Regions from separate parts of the Bradyrhizobium sp. McL0615 genome, predicted to be linked through region 2. Evidence: riboswitches for the same ligand, from Rfam matches in the RefSeq annotation. Region 2 holds a riboswitch; the other holds the start of a gene.
The links. Region 2 has a riboswitch for S-adenosylmethionine ahead of ACPPVP_RS04180 (O-succinylhomoserine sulfhydrylase). Riboswitches for the same ligand answer to the same signal wherever they lie in the genome.
Positions count from the first base shown of each region.

Region 1: another riboswitch for S-adenosylmethionine. It lies ahead of metX (homoserine O-acetyltransferase MetX); the one in region 2 lies ahead of ACPPVP_RS04180 (O-succinylhomoserine sulfhydrylase).

Region 1 covers NZ_CP188254.1:8,144,253-8,152,197, reverse strand. The annotation lists gene ACPPVP_RS39255 (hypothetical protein) at 1-336, opposite strand, end outside; gene ACPPVP_RS39250 (prephenate/arogenate dehydrogenase family protein) at 560-1,501, opposite strand; gene hisC (histidinol-phosphate transaminase) at 1,498-2,592, opposite strand; gene ACPPVP_RS39240 (chorismate mutase) at 2,651-3,499, opposite strand; SAM riboswitch at 3,677-3,756, shown strand; gene metX (homoserine O-acetyltransferase MetX) at 3,843-5,048, shown strand; gene metW (methionine biosynthesis protein MetW) at 5,050-5,718, shown strand; gene ACPPVP_RS39225 (MBL fold metallo-hydrolase) at 5,754-6,518, opposite strand; gene ACPPVP_RS39220 (carbon-nitrogen hydrolase family protein) at 6,590-7,345, opposite strand; gene ACPPVP_RS39215 (helix-turn-helix domain-containing protein) at 7,404-7,945, shown strand, end outside.
Region 2 covers NZ_CP188254.1:895,558-903,502, forward strand. The annotation lists gene ACPPVP_RS04165 (OpgC domain-containing protein) at 1-991, shown strand, start outside; gene ACPPVP_RS04170 (SGNH/GDSL hydrolase family protein) at 988-1,782, shown strand; gene ACPPVP_RS04175 (SGNH/GDSL hydrolase family protein) at 1,796-2,818, shown strand; gene ACPPVP_RS04180 (O-succinylhomoserine sulfhydrylase) at 3,078-4,271, opposite strand; SAM riboswitch at 4,344-4,423, opposite strand; gene ACPPVP_RS04185 (2'-deoxycytidine 5'-triphosphate deaminase) at 4,533-5,639, shown strand; gene ACPPVP_RS04190 (AfsR/SARP family transcriptional regulator) at 5,760-7,250, shown strand; gene ACPPVP_RS04195 (cytochrome P450) at 7,370-7,945, shown strand, end outside.

The DNA of each region.
Region 1 (7,945 bases), 1.6 Mb from region 2:
GCTGATTTCCAGCGCGCTCAGCGCATTCGGAGCGCGCCCTGTCAACTGATCATCGTGGGCCCAACGGATCACCTCGTCCCAGCCGCCATCGGGGAGCTCGGTGCGGCCGTCGATGTTGAAAGCGAACGGCACGCTGAATGCCCGGGCGACAACCGTGCCCCCGGCGACGCCGGCGAACGCATAGTCGAGGTACCGGTCGAACATCGATGGCGCAAAGTAGAGCTGCGCCGTCGCGTCATGTTGCATGAATTCCGGCCAGACCGATTGCAGCTCAGAACAGAAGATCAATGGCCGAAGATCGGGTCGCTCCCGCAATGTGAAGATTTCCAGAGCCATGATGCCTGCTCAACCCTGTCGTTCGGTATCAAACCGCCCATCCTACACGCTGTTGCGAAACCCGAAACTCTTCACGTCACCACCTACGACAAACGTGAAGCGTTTGCGCAAGGGAGCGAAGCGACGAAGCAATCCATCCATCCGTTATGCCGCGAGATGGATTGCTTCGCTGCGCTCGCAATGACGGCGTGCCGAGCGGAGCCTAAGCGGCGAGAGCCGTGCCTCACTCCGCCTTCTTCGCCAGCGACGGATGCGGCCTTCCGAAATCCGGCGCCGCCGAATCCTGGCCGATCTCGACGATGCCGCGGCGGATGGCGCGGGTGCGGGTGAAATGCTCGAACAGCGCTTCGCCGTCGTTGCGGCGGATCGCGCGGGTGAGTTTTGACAGGTCCTCGTTGAAGGTGCCGAGCATTTCCAGCACGGCTTCCTTGTTGTTCAAAAACACGTCGCGCCACATCGTGGGGTCGGACGCTGCGATGCGGGTGAAATCGCGAAAGCCGCCGGCGGAGAATTTTATCACTTCCGACGACGTCACCTGCGCCAGCTCATCGGCCGTGCCGACGATGGTGTAGGCAATCAGATGCGGCAGATGGCTGGTGATCGCCAGTACCAGATCGTGATGATCGGGCGTCATGATCTCGACCTTGGCGCCCATGCCGGCCCAGAACGCACGCAGGGTTTCGACCGCCATGGGGTCGGTGCTGTCGGGTGGCGTGAGGATGCACCAGCGGTTGATGAAGAGCTCGGCGAAGCCGGAATCGGGACCGGAATGCTCGGTGCCCGCGACCGGATGGGCCGGAACGAAATGAACATTCGCCGGCAGATGCGGCGCCATCTCGCGGACGATGGCGCCCTTGACCGAGCCGACGTCGGAGACGATCGCGCCCGGCTTGAGGAACGGCGCGATTTCCTGCGCCACCGGCCCGCAGGCGCCGACCGGGATGCAGAGGATCACGAGGTCGGCGTCTTTGACGGCTTCCGCGTTGGTCTCCAGCACGTGGTCGACGATGCCGAGCTCCAGCACCCGCGCGCGGGTTTTTTCCGAGCGCGCGGTGGTGACGATTTCGCTCGCGAGCCCTTGCGCACGCGCGGCGCGCGCGATCGAGCCGCCGATCAGGCCGAAGCCGATCAGCGCGACGCGTCGGAAGATCGGCGTCCCGTTCATTTGGCGGCCATGAAGTCGCGCAGGCCGTCGACGACGAGGCGATTGGCCTCCTCGGTGCCGATGGTCATGCGTAGCGAATGGGGGAGGCCGTAGTTGTTCAGCGCGCGCAGCACCAGGCCGCGTCTGGTCAGGAACGCATCCGCCTCAGCCGAGGTCTTGCCCTTCTCCGGGAAGTGGATCAGCACAAAATTTGCCACGCTCGGCGTCACCTTGAGCCCGAGCTTGCCGATCTCCTCGGTCAGCCAGTTGCGCCACGTCTCAGTGAACGCCTTCGACATCTGGATATGCGCGGTGTCCTCGATGGCTGCGACCGCTGCCAGCATCGCCGGCGTCGAGACGTTGAACGGTCCGCGGATCCGGTTGACGGCGTCGATGATGTTGGCAGGGCCGAACATCCAGCCGATCCGCAGAGCCGCCAGCCCGTGAATCTTGGAGAAGGTGTGCGTCATCACGGTATTTTCGGTGGTCGCCACCAGTTCGAGGCCGAGCTCATAGTCGTTGCGCGACACATAGTCGGCATAGGCGGCATCCAGCACCAGCAGCACGTGCGGCGGCAGACCTGCGCGCAGCCGCTTGACCTCGTCGAACGGCACATAGGTCCCGGTCGGGTTGTTCGGGTTGGCGAGCCATACCAGCTTGGTCTTCGGCGTCACGCGCACCAGGATCGCATCGACGTCGGCGGTGAAGTTGGTCTCGGGCGCGACGACGTTCTTGGCGCCGTTCGCCATCGTAGCGATCGGGTACACCAGAAAACCGTGCGCTGTGGAGATCGCCTCGTCGCCCTGGCAGAGATAGGTGTGCGCCAGCAAGTTGAGAATTTCGTCCGAGCCGGCGCCGCAGATGATGCGGTTGGGATCGAGCCCGTAGGCGCGGCCGATCGCCTCGCGCAGTACCCGCGAGGTGCCTTCTGGATAGTCTTCGAGATGCGAAGCCGCCTGCTGGTAGACTTCCCTGGCCTTCGGCGACGGCCCGAACGGGGTCTCGTTGGCCGACAGCTTGTACACCTTGCGGCCCGGCTCCGGCACCGGGGTCTTGCCGGGCGTGTAGGGCGCAATATCGAGAATGCCGGGATTCGGCACGGGGCGGTTCATCTTCTGGCTCCGGATATTCAGGGCGGCTTTAAGACTTGGCAGCTTAAGACTTGGCAGCCTAAGACTTGGCTGCCCCGTTCGGGGGCACCGTATAGCGCGTTGCGTGGCTGCCGACGAGGGCCGACGAGCGCACCGAGGCGCCGGCCTGGATCAGGGCTTTTTTGATCTTTTCGAAGCCGGTGCCGGCATCCGATACCAAAAGCGCTGCGCCGTCGAAGGCGGTATCGGGCACGGCGACGATATCGGCAAGCGGCGCCACGGCGCGCGCGATATCGGCATTCCAGCCGGCGACGCGCACGCTCCACATCTCGACTTCCGTCGCCATGGCGTCGTCGGCGACGCGCGAGATCACGAACACCGGGAGCGCGGCCGGATGATCGGCGCGTTCGAGGAACGGCAGCCGGGCAATGATCTTCGGTGCGCCGTCCGCCTCCAGCGCGAGCCACCACGGCGTGCGGCTCGAGATCGCCGAGACCAGCGCCAGGTCGCCCTTTGATTTCGCCACCGCTTCCACCGCGGCCTGCGCGCTGAAATGGCCCACATACGGCACCACGAAGCCGAAATGAAACCGCGCCGAATCCCGCATCGCGGGTTCGCCAACCGAGACGTCCGCATGCACCGAGAACGGCGCCTGGACATAGGTGAAGGTCGAGATGATGACGCGCCAGATGCTCTCGATGGTGTCGAGCGGCAGGATGCCGCGATGGCGCCGGACCAGTTCGCGCATCATGCTGGCCTCGCGCGCCGGGCGGAACGCCGAGCCGACTTCCTGGGTCTGCTTCACCTGGATCAGCCGGTCGATGATGTCGCCGCGCGCCATCAGCAGGCGATGAACCTGCTCGTCGATCGCATCGATCTCCTTGCGCAGTTCCTGCAGCGAGGGCGGGGCCGGGGGTGCCTTGGACATCCGAAAAAACCTTGGTGCCGGAACAGCCCGATGCAGCCGGCAGACAGTCGCATTGATTAGGAAAGACGGGCGCTGAAAGCAAAGAGAAACGTCGCGGGGGAGCCCTGCACGATCGGGTTAACCATGGCATCTGGGCCCCGGCCTGCCTTGACGAAATGCCTGGGCGGGACTAGCTTTGTTCCATTCCGTGGTCATTTGAGCCGGCCGGCTTGCAGCCACGTTAAACAACTCGCTAAACAGGCCGGGGACAGAAGTGATCCCGGCCGAACCTTTAGTTCAGGCCGGGTTTTTTTATGGCCTGATTTCTGTCTGTAGAGCCTCCGCAAGGAGGAAGGTCGCCGAAATGACAAACGTGCAGTCGATATCCAGTCCGTCGATTCACAGTGAGGATCGCGCCCACGAGGCCGATCATCCGACCTCGACGGTGGCGAAGTTCGGCATGGACCAGCCGCTGAAGCTTGATTGCGGCATCGATCTCGCGCCGTTCCAGATCGCCTATCAGACCTATGGCGAACTGAACGCCGATCGCTCCAATGCGATTCTGATCTGCCACGCGCTGACCCTCGATCAGCACGTCGCCAATCTGCATCCCCTGACCGGCAAGGCCGGCTGGTGGGAAATCATGGTCGGTCCCGGCCGTCCGCTCGATACCGACAGGTATTTCATCATCTGTGCGAATGTGATCGGCGGCTGCATGGGATCAACCGGTCCGGCCTCGACCAATCCGGCCACCGGCAAGGCCTGGGGGCTGGATTTTCCCGTGATCACCATCCCCGACATGGTCCGTGCGCAGGCCATGCTGCTCGACCGGCTCGGGATCGAAACCCTGTTTTGCGTGATCGGCGGATCGATGGGCGGCATGCAGGTGCTGCAATGGACCGCCGCCTATCCGCAGCGCGTGTTCTCGGCGCTGCCGGTCGCCTGCTCGACACGCCATTCAGCGCAAAACATTGCGTTTCATGAACTCGGCCGACAGGCCGTGATGGCCGATCCCGACTGGCATCACGGGCGCTATTTCGAACTCAACACCCATCCGCATCGCGGGCTGGCCGTGGCGCGGATGGCCGGACACATCACCTATCTCTCCGACGCCGCGCTGCATCGCAAGTTCGGGCGCCGGATGCAGGATCGGGAACTGCCGACCTTCTCGTTCGACGCGGATTTCCAGGTCGAAAGCTATCTGCGCTATCAAGGCTCGTCCTTTGTCGAGCGTTTTGATGCCAACAGCTATCTCTATCTGACGCGGGCGATGGACTATTTCGATATCGCCGCCGATCACGACGGCGTGCTGGCGCAGGCGTTTCGCGGCATCAAGACCCGGTTCTGCGTGGTGTCTTTCACTTCGGACTGGCTGTTCCCGACCTCGGAATCGCGCGCGCTGGTGCATGCGCTGAACGCGTCCAGCGCGCGGGTGTCGTTCGCCGAAATCGAAACCGATCGCGGCCATGATGCCTTCCTGCTCGACGTGCCCGAGTTCTTCGACATCGCGCGCGCCTTCCTGCAATCGGCAGGCAAGGCGCGCGGGCTCGGCAACAATACCGGTGGTTGACATGGCGGTGCAGGAACAGACTTTGCCGCTCGGCGGTGTCGCGCCCGATCGCACCGGGAAATATCGTACCGATCATCTGCTCGTTGCCGAAATGATTCCACACGGCTCAAAAGTGCTCGACGTCGGCTGCGGCGATGGCGAGTTGCTGCAGCTATTGGAGAGCCGCGGCATCGACGGCCGCGGCATCGAGCTGTCGCGCGAGGGCGTCAACCGCTGCGTCGCCAAGGGGCTCGCCGTGGTGCAGGGCGATGCCGACACCGACCTCGTCAATTATCCCGATGATGCATTCGACTACGTAATCCTGTCGCAGACGCTGCAGGCGACGCGGCAGCCGAAGGTCGTGCTGGAAAACCTGCTGCGGATCGGCCGGCGCGCCATCGTGTCGTTCCCAAATTTCGGCTTCTGGAAGATGCGGCTGCAGCTATTGGTCGGCGGCCACATGCCGCGTACCGAAAATCTCCCCGCCACCTGGTACGACACGCCGAACATCCACTTTTGCACCATCAAGGATTTCGTGCAGCTCTGCGACGAAATCAACGTCAAGATGGAGCGCGCGGTCGCCCTCGATCTCTACGGCCGCCCGGTGCCGCTGACCCTGCCGTGGTGGGTCTGGAACATGTTCGGCGAGCAGGGCGTGTTTTTGCTCAGCCGCGGCGGGGCGGGGAAGTAACGCTTTCCCCGGCCACGGCGAGCAACGTGCGCGGCTCATGCCTGTCGCGACTTCAGCTGCAGGGTCTCTCCATCCAGCGGTATCAGCAGTTGCTGCGGCGAGATGCCATGCTCGGTCGAATGCCGCCTCAGTTCGTCGCGTGAGACGGTGGCGTGGTCGAGCGAATCCATGTGGGTGGCGATCACCACGGCGTCAGGCGCCAGCCGGCAGGTCGCGACGGCTTCTGCGGCATCCATTGTGATGAGATCGCCGTCCCATCGCGCCCCGCAAGCGTGGATGATGATGATCTCGGGCTTCGTGTCCGCGATGATGGTTTCGACGGCCGGATAGAGCACGGTGTCGCCGGCCCAGTAGACCGCCGGTTCGTTCCTGGCCGTGATGCTGAAACCCATCACCGATCCCATCTTCTTCACGACCGGTCCGAGGCCATGACTGCCCTCGCGGCGCTGCAGGCGGATGCCGTTCCAGTCGATGATCTTGGCAAGCGGCATGACGTCGCTGAACCCATGCGACAGGATCTTGTCCTCGTCCCCCGGCCGGCAGATCAGCGGAAGATGTTTTGGCACCAGGGATTGCGCCACCGGATCGAAATGGTCGGCATGCAGATGCGAGACGATGACGAGTTCGACGCCCTCGAGGATTTCTTCCGGGCTTGCCGGCAGTTCGGCCAACGGATTGGGTGCGCGGCCGGTAAAGGACGGGCGCGATCCCTTCGGAGCAAAGAATGGATCGATCAGGACTATCCGGTCCTGGATCTCCAGCTTCAGCGTAGCGTTGCGCAATAGCTGCAGTTTCATCATCCTGGCCTCTCAATAAAGATTATTCGCAATGAAATTATTCCCGCGCGGGCGGCCTCGAAATCTGAGGCCGCTCAATCCCTGACATTGCGCGGATAGGTCAGCCTCGCGCTGTCGACCAGCGCAAGATCGATTTCGTGACTGACGATCGGGGCACTCACGTTGGTTCGCGCGAGGATGTCGCCGTCGGGCGCCACGATCCAGCTGCCGCCCGCAAGCCTCGCGCCACGGCGGTTGGCCGTCGCCACGAAGGCGCCCGCGGCGATCGCCGTCATTCGCGCGGCCACTTCCCAGCGCGGGTGGCCACCGGTTGCGCGCGGTGCGGCGATCACCTGAACCCCCGATTGCCCCAGACCGCGCGCGGCCGTGCTCACCATGAGTTCGGTGCATACCAGTTCGCTGAAGCAGAGCTCGCCGTCCCGCACGGCTTCGGCGTACCGCGACCCGCGGTCGAACCAGGTTTCTTCCCAACCGCCCTCTTGCTGCGGCAGCAGCGCCTTGGCGCGGCCGCGAACCATGCCGCGCTCCGGCGTCCACAGAAAGGTCTCGTTCCATCGCTTTGCGCCGTCCGCGACGGCGCGCGTCCCCACGATGCGCCTCGCAGCGATCGGTCGCAGGTGCTCTTCGAGCGTGTCATGCGTCGCCGCGGCCTGACGCCAGACCGCTTCATCGAACGTGGGGCTGCTCCAAAAACTGTCGACGCCGGCGAGCTCGGGAAGGACAAGCAAATCGACCGGCCTTTTGTCGAACTCGCCGGCAAGCCGCTGCCACATCCCGGCGGCGAGGTCGGCCCGGTCGGGGAATTCGCAGGTCGCAATCAGAAAAGTCATGCTCGCCTCCTTGGTGAGCGAACGTGAACCGCGCGACGCCATCTTGCCAGTGGCACGAATGCCGTATAGCGTGAATATCATGCCAAATCTGCCGATCCGGCCAAATTGCAGGAAATCCCGCCGTGAAGGCACGCAACGCATCCTTGCGGTGCTGGCCTATGATGGGGTCAGCGCTTTCGAGCTCGGCCTGACGTTGGAGGTGTTCGGTCTTTCGAACATGGGCCCGGACTGGTATCGCGTCGTCGTGTGCTCAGAACGGCCGGGACAGCCGCTCGCCGCCAATAACGGCCTCAAGATCATAGCCGACGCCGGAATGGGCGCGTTGGCCCGCGCCGACACGATCATCGTGCCGGGATCGCGTGATATCGTGGAGTCGCCGTCGGTCGCGATGCTCGACGCGCTGCGGCGTGCACATCGGCGCGGCGCGCGCGTGGCCTCGATCTGTACTGGCGCCTTCATCCTCGCTGCCGCCGGCCTGCTCGACGGCCGGCGCGCCACCGCACACTGGGCGCAAACCGAGGAGCTTTCACGCCGCTATCCGTGGGTGCAGGTCGATGCGAACGTGCTCTATGTCGACGACGGCGATATCATGACCTCGGC
Region 2 (7,945 bases):
CGCCTTCGTCTACGGCCGCGCGATGCTGCAGGCCGGCTTCGTGGTGGCGACCGCGCGGATCCTGCGCCGGGTCTGGCAGATTTACGTCGCCCACGTGTTCCTGTTCACGATCTTCCTCGCCGAAATTTCCTATGTCGCCACCCGTTTCGAAAACCCGCTCTACAGCGAAGAAATGGGCATCATGGATTTTCTCAAGCAGCCCGACGTCACCATCGTCCAGGCGTTGCTGTTGCGCTTCCGTCCCGTCAACATGGACGTGCTGCCGCTCTACATCGTGCTGATGCTGTTTCTGCCAGCTATCCTGTGGCTGATGAAGTGGCGGCCTGACGTGACGCTCGGGCTATCGGTGCTGCTGTACGCGCTGACCTGGCAATTCGACTGGTACCTGACGGCCTATCCCGGCGGCTTCTGGATCTTCAACCCGTTCGCCTGGCAGTTGCTGTTCGTGTTCGGCGCCTGGTGCGCGCTGGGTGGCGCGGTGCGGATGTCCCGCATCCTGTCGTCGCCGGTGACGCTGTGGATTTGCGTTGCCTATCTGCTGTTTTCATTCTTCGTCACGTTGACCTGGCACATCCCGCAGCTCAGCTTTCTGATGCCGAAGCGGCTCGAACAGTGGATGTACCCGATCACCAAGACCGATCTGGACGTGCTGCGGTTTGCCCATTTCCTGGCGTTGGCGGCGCTCACCGTGCGCTTCCTGCCCAGGGATTGGCCGGGCCTTAAATCGCCCTGGCTGCGACCATTGATCCTGTGTGGCCAGCACTCACTTGAGATATTCTGTCTCGGCATCTTCCTGGCCTTCGCAGGGCATTTCGTACTGGCCGAGGTTGCCGGCGGTGCCTTCATGCACGCCTTGGTTAGCCTTTTCGGAATCCTCATCATGTGGGGCGTGGCGTGGGTGATTTCGTGGTACAAGCATTCGGCCGACAAGGATGCGTCCAAGAACAAGCGCACGGGCGGCAACGCCGATATGGCTGGAGGCAGCGTATGAGGCCCGGTTCTGGAGCCGTACTAGCCTTGTCCCTGCTCGCCGGGCTTGGAGCTACCGGCTGGGCGCGCGCTGAGGATGCTCCCCCAGCGTCTCCCCAAGCCTCTCCCCAGAGCTTACCCCAGGCCTGCGAAGTGCCGGCCTATCTCCTGGGCACCGATGGCGTGCTGCCGAAGGTCACCGACGCCGTCAAGAACGGCCGGCCGCTGAACATCCTCGTGGTGGGCAGCCGTTCCTCGACCATCGCCGCTTCGGCCGACAGCGCCTATCCGGCCAAGTTGCAAGCCGCCCTGAAGGAGAAACTGCCCTCGATCCAGATCAATCTATCCGTAGAACTACAGCCCGGGAAAACCGCGGAGGAAACCGACACCACGCTCGTTAAGCTGGTGGAAGCAAAAAGGCCTACTTTGGTCATCTGGCAGACCGGAACCGTCGATGCTATGCGATCCGTCGATCCCGACGATTTTCGCAGTGCCGTTGGCGACGGGATTGCTGCGCTGCAAAACGCGGGGGCCGATGTGGTTCTGGTTAATCTGCAATACAGCCCGCGCACGGAGACGATGATTTCTGCGCCGCCATACCTAGATAATATGCGCGTGGTCGCGCAGCAGCATAATGTTCCGCTGTTCGACCGGTTCGCCATTATGCGTCACTGGAACGACGCCGGAGATTTCGACCTGTTCAGTACCGTTCATGGTCCCGATATGGCCAAACGGGTTCATGCCTGCCTCGGCCGCGCGCTGTCGAAATTTGTGCTCGACGCGGCCCGCCTCGATCAGGCGCAGCAGAATTAGGGAACTAGCCTTAATGAGCCGTCACTACCCTTTTTGCTTGTCGACATTGCCGACCGTCTTTTTTGCCGCCAGCCTGGCGCTGTTGATGCCTGCCTCGGTATCGCCATCGCTTGCCCAGACGGCCTCGCAGCAGGCGGCGCTGTCCGACCACGCCAAAACTGAAAGCAGGACTGAAAAGACGCTCTCGGCTGAAAGCGTCCAGCCGCAGGCCGCTCAGACGGCTGTCGCCAATCCGGCTGCGCAGAAGGGCATCACCGGCAGGGCAATCGACAAGGTAAAGGAAGTCGCGAAATCGGCCGGCGACATCTTCAGCCGTGTGCCGTGCCAGCCTCCGAAGGGCGGCAACAAGTCGGTGGGATCGCTGCCGCACGTCGCGAGCCGGTTGGTCGCGGGCGAGCCGGTGGTGATCGTGGCGTTCGGATCGTCGTCGACGCAAGGCTATGGCACCACCTCGCCGGAGTTCACCTATCCCAATCGTCTCGCCGCGCAATTGCGCCGGAAGTATCCGACCGCCGACATTACCGTGATCAATGCCGGCAAGGGCGGTGAGGACGCGCCCGAAATGATGAAGCGGCTGAAGATCGCCGTTATCGATCTGCGACCGGATCTGGTGATCTGGCAGGTTGGTACCAATGCCGTGTTGCGCAACCTCGATCCGGAGGAGACGGCGAAGCTCGTCGAAGAAGGCGTCGGGCGCATCCAGGCAGCGGGCGCCGACATCGTGCTGATCGATCCGCAATATTCGCCGCGGGTCAACGAGCACGCCGAGAGCGCCGGCAAGATGACGAAGCTGCTCGGCAGGGTCGCCGAACTACGCAAGGTCGGAATTTTTCCACGCTTCGCGGTGATGAAGGACTGGCACGAGGGACAGTCGATCCCGATCGATAATTTCGTGATTTCCGACGGCTTGCACATGAACGACTGGGGCTATGCCTGCTTCGCCCAACTGCTCGGCGACGACATCATCAAGTCGGTCGGCCAGATCAAGCTCGGCGTCCATGTGCCCTCGGACGTGCGGACGTATCGGCCGATGTAGCCGAGCTACAACTACGCTGTCGTCCCTGCGGACGCAGGGACCCATAACCACAGGGCGTAGTGAGTTAAGCAGGGCGTCAACTACAGCCTCTTATCAGCAGGGCCGCGACGTATGGGTCCCTGCGTTCGCAGGGACGACACCTGTTGCGTAATGAGTAGGGTGGGCAAAGGCGCGCTAGCGCCGTGCCCACCATTCTATCCGAATACGCGCTGAGAGAGGGTGGGCACGCTGCGCTTTGCCCACCCTACACATTCGCCCCTCACGCCTTCTCCAGCGCCGCCGCAAAATCCTCGATCAGATCGTCGGCATGTTCGAGCCCGGCCGAGAAGCGAATAAAGCCTTCGCTGATGCCGAGTTCGGCGCGCGCCTCCGGCGTCAACCTTTGATGCGTCGTGGTCGCGGGATGGGTGACGAGGCTCTTAGCGTCGCCGAGATTATTCGAGATGCGCGCGATCTGCAGCGCGTTGAGGCAGCGGAACGCAGCCTGCTTGCCGCCCTTGACCTCGAAGCCGACCAGCGTCGAGCCAGCGCGCATCTGCTTCTTCACCAGCGCCGCCTGCGGATGATCCGATCGCCCGGGATAGATCAGCCGCGAAATCTTCGGGTGCGAGGCGAGCATGTCGGCGATCTTGGCGGCCGTCTCGGTCTGCGCGCGCACGCGCACGCCAAGCGTCTCCAGGCCCTTGAGCAAGGCCCAGGCGTTGAACGGCGAGAGCGACGGCCCGGTCTGGCGCATGAAGTTGTGGATGTGCTCGGCGATGAAAGCTTCCGACGACAGGATGACGCCGCCGAGGCAGCGGCCCTGGCCGTCGATATGCTTGGTCGCGGAGTAGACCACGACGTCGGCGCCAAGCGAAAGCGGGCTCTGCCAGATCGGCGTGGCGAACACGTTATCGACGATCAGCCGTGCGCCGCCACTATGCGCGATCTCGGCAATCGCCGGGATGTCGAGCACGTCGAGCGTCGGATTGGTCGGGCTCTCCAAGAAGAAGGACTTGGTGTTCGGCCGCAACGCGCGCTGCCACTGGTCGAGATCAAAACCGTCGACCAGCGTCGTCTCGATGCCGTAGCGCGGCAACAGATCCTGCACCACGTAAAGGCACGAGCCGAACAGGGCTTTCGAAGCGACGACGTGGTCGCCGGCCCGGAGCGGTGCGAGGATCGCGGTCGTCACCGCGGCCATGCCGGTCGCGGTCGAGCGCGCGGCTTCCGCGCCCTCGAGTTGGATCATGCGGCGCTCGAACATCTCAATCGTCGGATTGGAATAGCGCGAATAGATGAAGCCGGGATCCTGGCCCTTGAACCGGGCCTCGCACTGCTCCGCGGTGTCGTAGACGTAGCCTTGGGTGAGGAACAGCGCCTCCGACGTCTCGCCGAATTGCGAGCGCAGCGTGCCGCCATGGACAAGGCGGGTTTCGGGACGATAGCGCTTGGTAGAAGCAGTCTCAGACATGTGACCTCCGTCGTGACCACTATCGAAAATGGTCACAAAAAACCGGCCTGGAAAAATTTCCACAGGCCGGGATCACACGTGTCCCCGGCCTGTTTAGCTACTTATTTAACGTGGCTGCAAGCCGGCCGGCTCAAATCACCACGGGATAAGTCATGCTGATATTACCTCCTGCCCTTCCCGTCAAGGCGGCCATCGGATAACCCCTAAAAGCCCATATTTAAGAGGTTTGGATGAGTTTTGGGCCGTATTGAGGATCGCGCCGTGCCGTTCACGCTTCCGCCCGACGCCAACGGGATTCTGCCCGACCGCATGATCGCGGCGATGGCGGATGCGGGCCTGATCCTGCCGGAATATCCCTTTGTCGAAAGCCAGATCCAGCCGGCGAGCCTCGATCTGCGGCTGGGCAACATCGCCTACCGCGTGCGTGCCAGTTTCCTGCCCGGCCCCGGCTCAACCGTCGCCGAGCGGATCGACGAGCTGAAGCTGCACGAAATAGATCTCTCTGACGGTGCGGTATTGGAGACGAATTGCGTCTACATCGTCCCGTTGCTGGAAAGCCTTGCGCTGCCGCCGTCGATCGTGGCGGCCGCCAATCCGAAGAGCTCCACCGGGCGGCTCGACGTGTTCACCCGCGTGATCGCCGACGGCACCCGCCGCTTCGACATGATCGGCGCCGGCTATCACGGCCCGCTCTATGCCGAGATCAGTCCGAAGACGTTTCCAGTGCTGCTGCGCGAGGGCTCCAGGCTCAGCCAGGTGCGCTTCCGCACCGGTGACGCCATCCTCAATGCCGACGAACTCGACGCGCTGCATGATGCCGAGCGGCTGGTCGATATTGTCGATGCGGACTTGGCCAATGGCGTCGCGCTGTCTGTCGATCTGTCCGGCGAAAACACCTCGGGCTTCGTCGGCTACCGCGCCAAGCGCCACACCGGCGTGGTCGATATCGACCGCCGTGGCGGCTATGCCGTCAACGAATTCTGGGAGCCGATCCCGGCACGTCCCGACGGCAGCCTCATCCTTGATCCCGGCGAGTTCTACATCCTGGCCTCGAAGGAAGCCGTGCAGGTGCCGCCGGATTACGCCGCCGAAATGGTGCCGTTCGATCCCTTGGTCGGCGAATTCCGCGTGCACTATGCGGGATTCTTCGATCCCGGCTTCGGCTATGCCGGCGCTGGCGGCAAGGGCGCGCGCGCCGTGCTCGAAGTGCGCTCGCGCGAGGTGCCGTTCATCCTCGAGCACGGCCAGATCGTCGGCCGGCTGGTCTACGAGAAAATGCTGTCGCGGCCCCACGCCTTGTACGGCCAGCGCATCGGCTCGAACTACCAGGCGCAGGGGTTGAAGCTCTCCAAGCATTTCCGGGTGTAGCCCCGCTACCGGGCAGCCGGGCCGATCATATTGCGGCGCACGAGCGCTGCCTCTCCTGACAATCGCGGTTCACTTTCCTCGCCACAGCGATCATGCTGCGCCCGCTACGGGAGCGATGGCATGGACTCCGGCGACAGCCCGCCTGTTACGAATCTCGCGTTCTTCGCGAAGCGTCAGCGGACGCTGCTGGCCGAATTCATCGATGCCGCGATCGATCATCTTTCTCCTGCGCGTATCCTGGTCGTTACCGCTGCCGGCAAGCTGCCGCCCAGCGGCGTCAATGTGACAACGCTGTGCCGAGCCTATTCGGATCTGGCGTTCCTCGATGTGCCGATTTCATTCGCTCAGGTCGAACGTCAGATCGAGCGCTGGCTCGAACGTGAAGGGGCGGTGCCGGAAACCATCCTGGCGATCGACATGGGATGGGGCCTGGAAACGAACTCGGCGGCGGCGAATTTCGAACATTGGACGCAGGTGGCGCACCGGCTGTCGTCGAGGCCCGGCATTCGCGTGGTGTCGCTCTACAATCGAGGTCTGCTGATCGATGAACAGTTGCTCGCCGCGTTGCGCGGGCATCCGGCGATCCTGACCGCCAAGGGGGTAGCCGCCAATCCACACTGGCTACCGGCCGATCTTCTCACCCAGGGCACGCTGCGTCAGCAGATCGACCACTGGCTCGGCGAAATCATATCGGATCCCTCCGATCTGCCGGCCGCCGCGATCCATGCAGCCGAGGGCGCCGACCCCATGTGGTTGTTGCGACGTTCGGCCGAGGAGCCGGTCGAGGCCTATTTCGACAGAAGCGACCGCTGGAAGATCCGCTGCTTCGGCCGCTTGCGGATCTATCGGACCGACGGCAGCCAGGTGAGTTGGGAGATTTCCGGCGGCGCCACCCGCAAGACCAAGACGCTGTTTGCCTATCTGCTGCAGAAAGGCGGGCAGGGCGGCACCACGGACGAATTGTGCGATCTGTTGTGGCCGGAGGCGGACAAGGCCGAGACCGCGCGCAACCGGCTTTATCACACCGTCAAATGCCTGCGCGAGGCGTTGCAGGGCAAGCCCGGACGCGGCGCCGGCATGCGCGAACATCTGCTGCGCGACGGATCGCGTTACATTCTCGTGCCGCCGGAAAGGAGCTGGCTCGACATCTCGACGTTCGAGCAGCTCTGCCGGCAGTCGCACAGCCACATCAAATCAGGCGCCAGCGATGAAGCGCTGATCTGCCTGCAGGCCGCCGACCGGCTCTACACCGGCGACCTGTTCGAGGACATTCCCGCCGACTACGCCGATAACACCGAGCACGACTGGTGCTGGTCGAAACGCTATTGGCTGCGCGACATGTTCTTCAAGGTGCAGCGCGACGCCGCGCGCATTCACCGCGAACGGCAGGATTTCTCGACCGCGCTGGCGCATTGCCAGAAGGCGCTCGCCATCGATCCCCTGTGCGAGATTGCCCATGAAGAGACGATGCGCGTGTTTCGCGCGCAAGGACGCCGCGAAGCCATCGATCGGCAGTACAAGCTCTATCGGGACGCGCTGCGGCATTTCGACGACCGGCCACAAAGCGGCTGGCTGCGTCAGGTCTATCGGGAGCTGGCGGACCGAAGTTAGTTCTCGGTGTCCATTAATCTCCTGATATCTAGGAGCTTTCCGGCTAAAGAAAAACCAAAGATCGAGATGTATCCTCTCAAGAAAAAGCACCCCCAACAGGGCTCAGGGAGGAGGAGACGATGGCGACGGTGACGGCCGCAAAGGGCTGCCCATTTTCAAACGCATCGATTGATTTCGATCCGTTTGACATCACCGATCCGTTCGCCTTCTACGAATGGGCGCGCGCCGAAGCGCCGGTCTTCTTCTCCGAAGAACTCCAATACTATGTCGTCGCCGGACACGCCGACATCAAAGCGGTGTTCGAGGACTGGCGGACTTTCTCCTCGGAGAATGCGCAGGCGCCGCTGCGTCCGATGTGCGCGGAGGGCAAGCGGATCATGCAGGAGGGCGGCTTCACCGCCTATTCCGGTCTGTCCGCCCGCGTGCCGCCCGATCACACCCGCATCCGCAAACTGGTTCAGGGCTGCTTCGGCCCGCGCCGCTTCAAGGCGATCGAGCCGCAGATCAGGCAGATCGTGACGCACGCGCTCGATGCCATCATCGGCAACGGCAAGGCCGAGTTCGTCCGCGAGTTCGCCTACGATGTTCCGGCTTTCGTGCTGTTTAGGCTGGTCGGCGTGCCGGACGCTGATGTGGCGCAGGTCAAGGCCTGGGCGGTCAGTCGCGCGCTTCTGACCTGGGGCAATTTGTCGGAC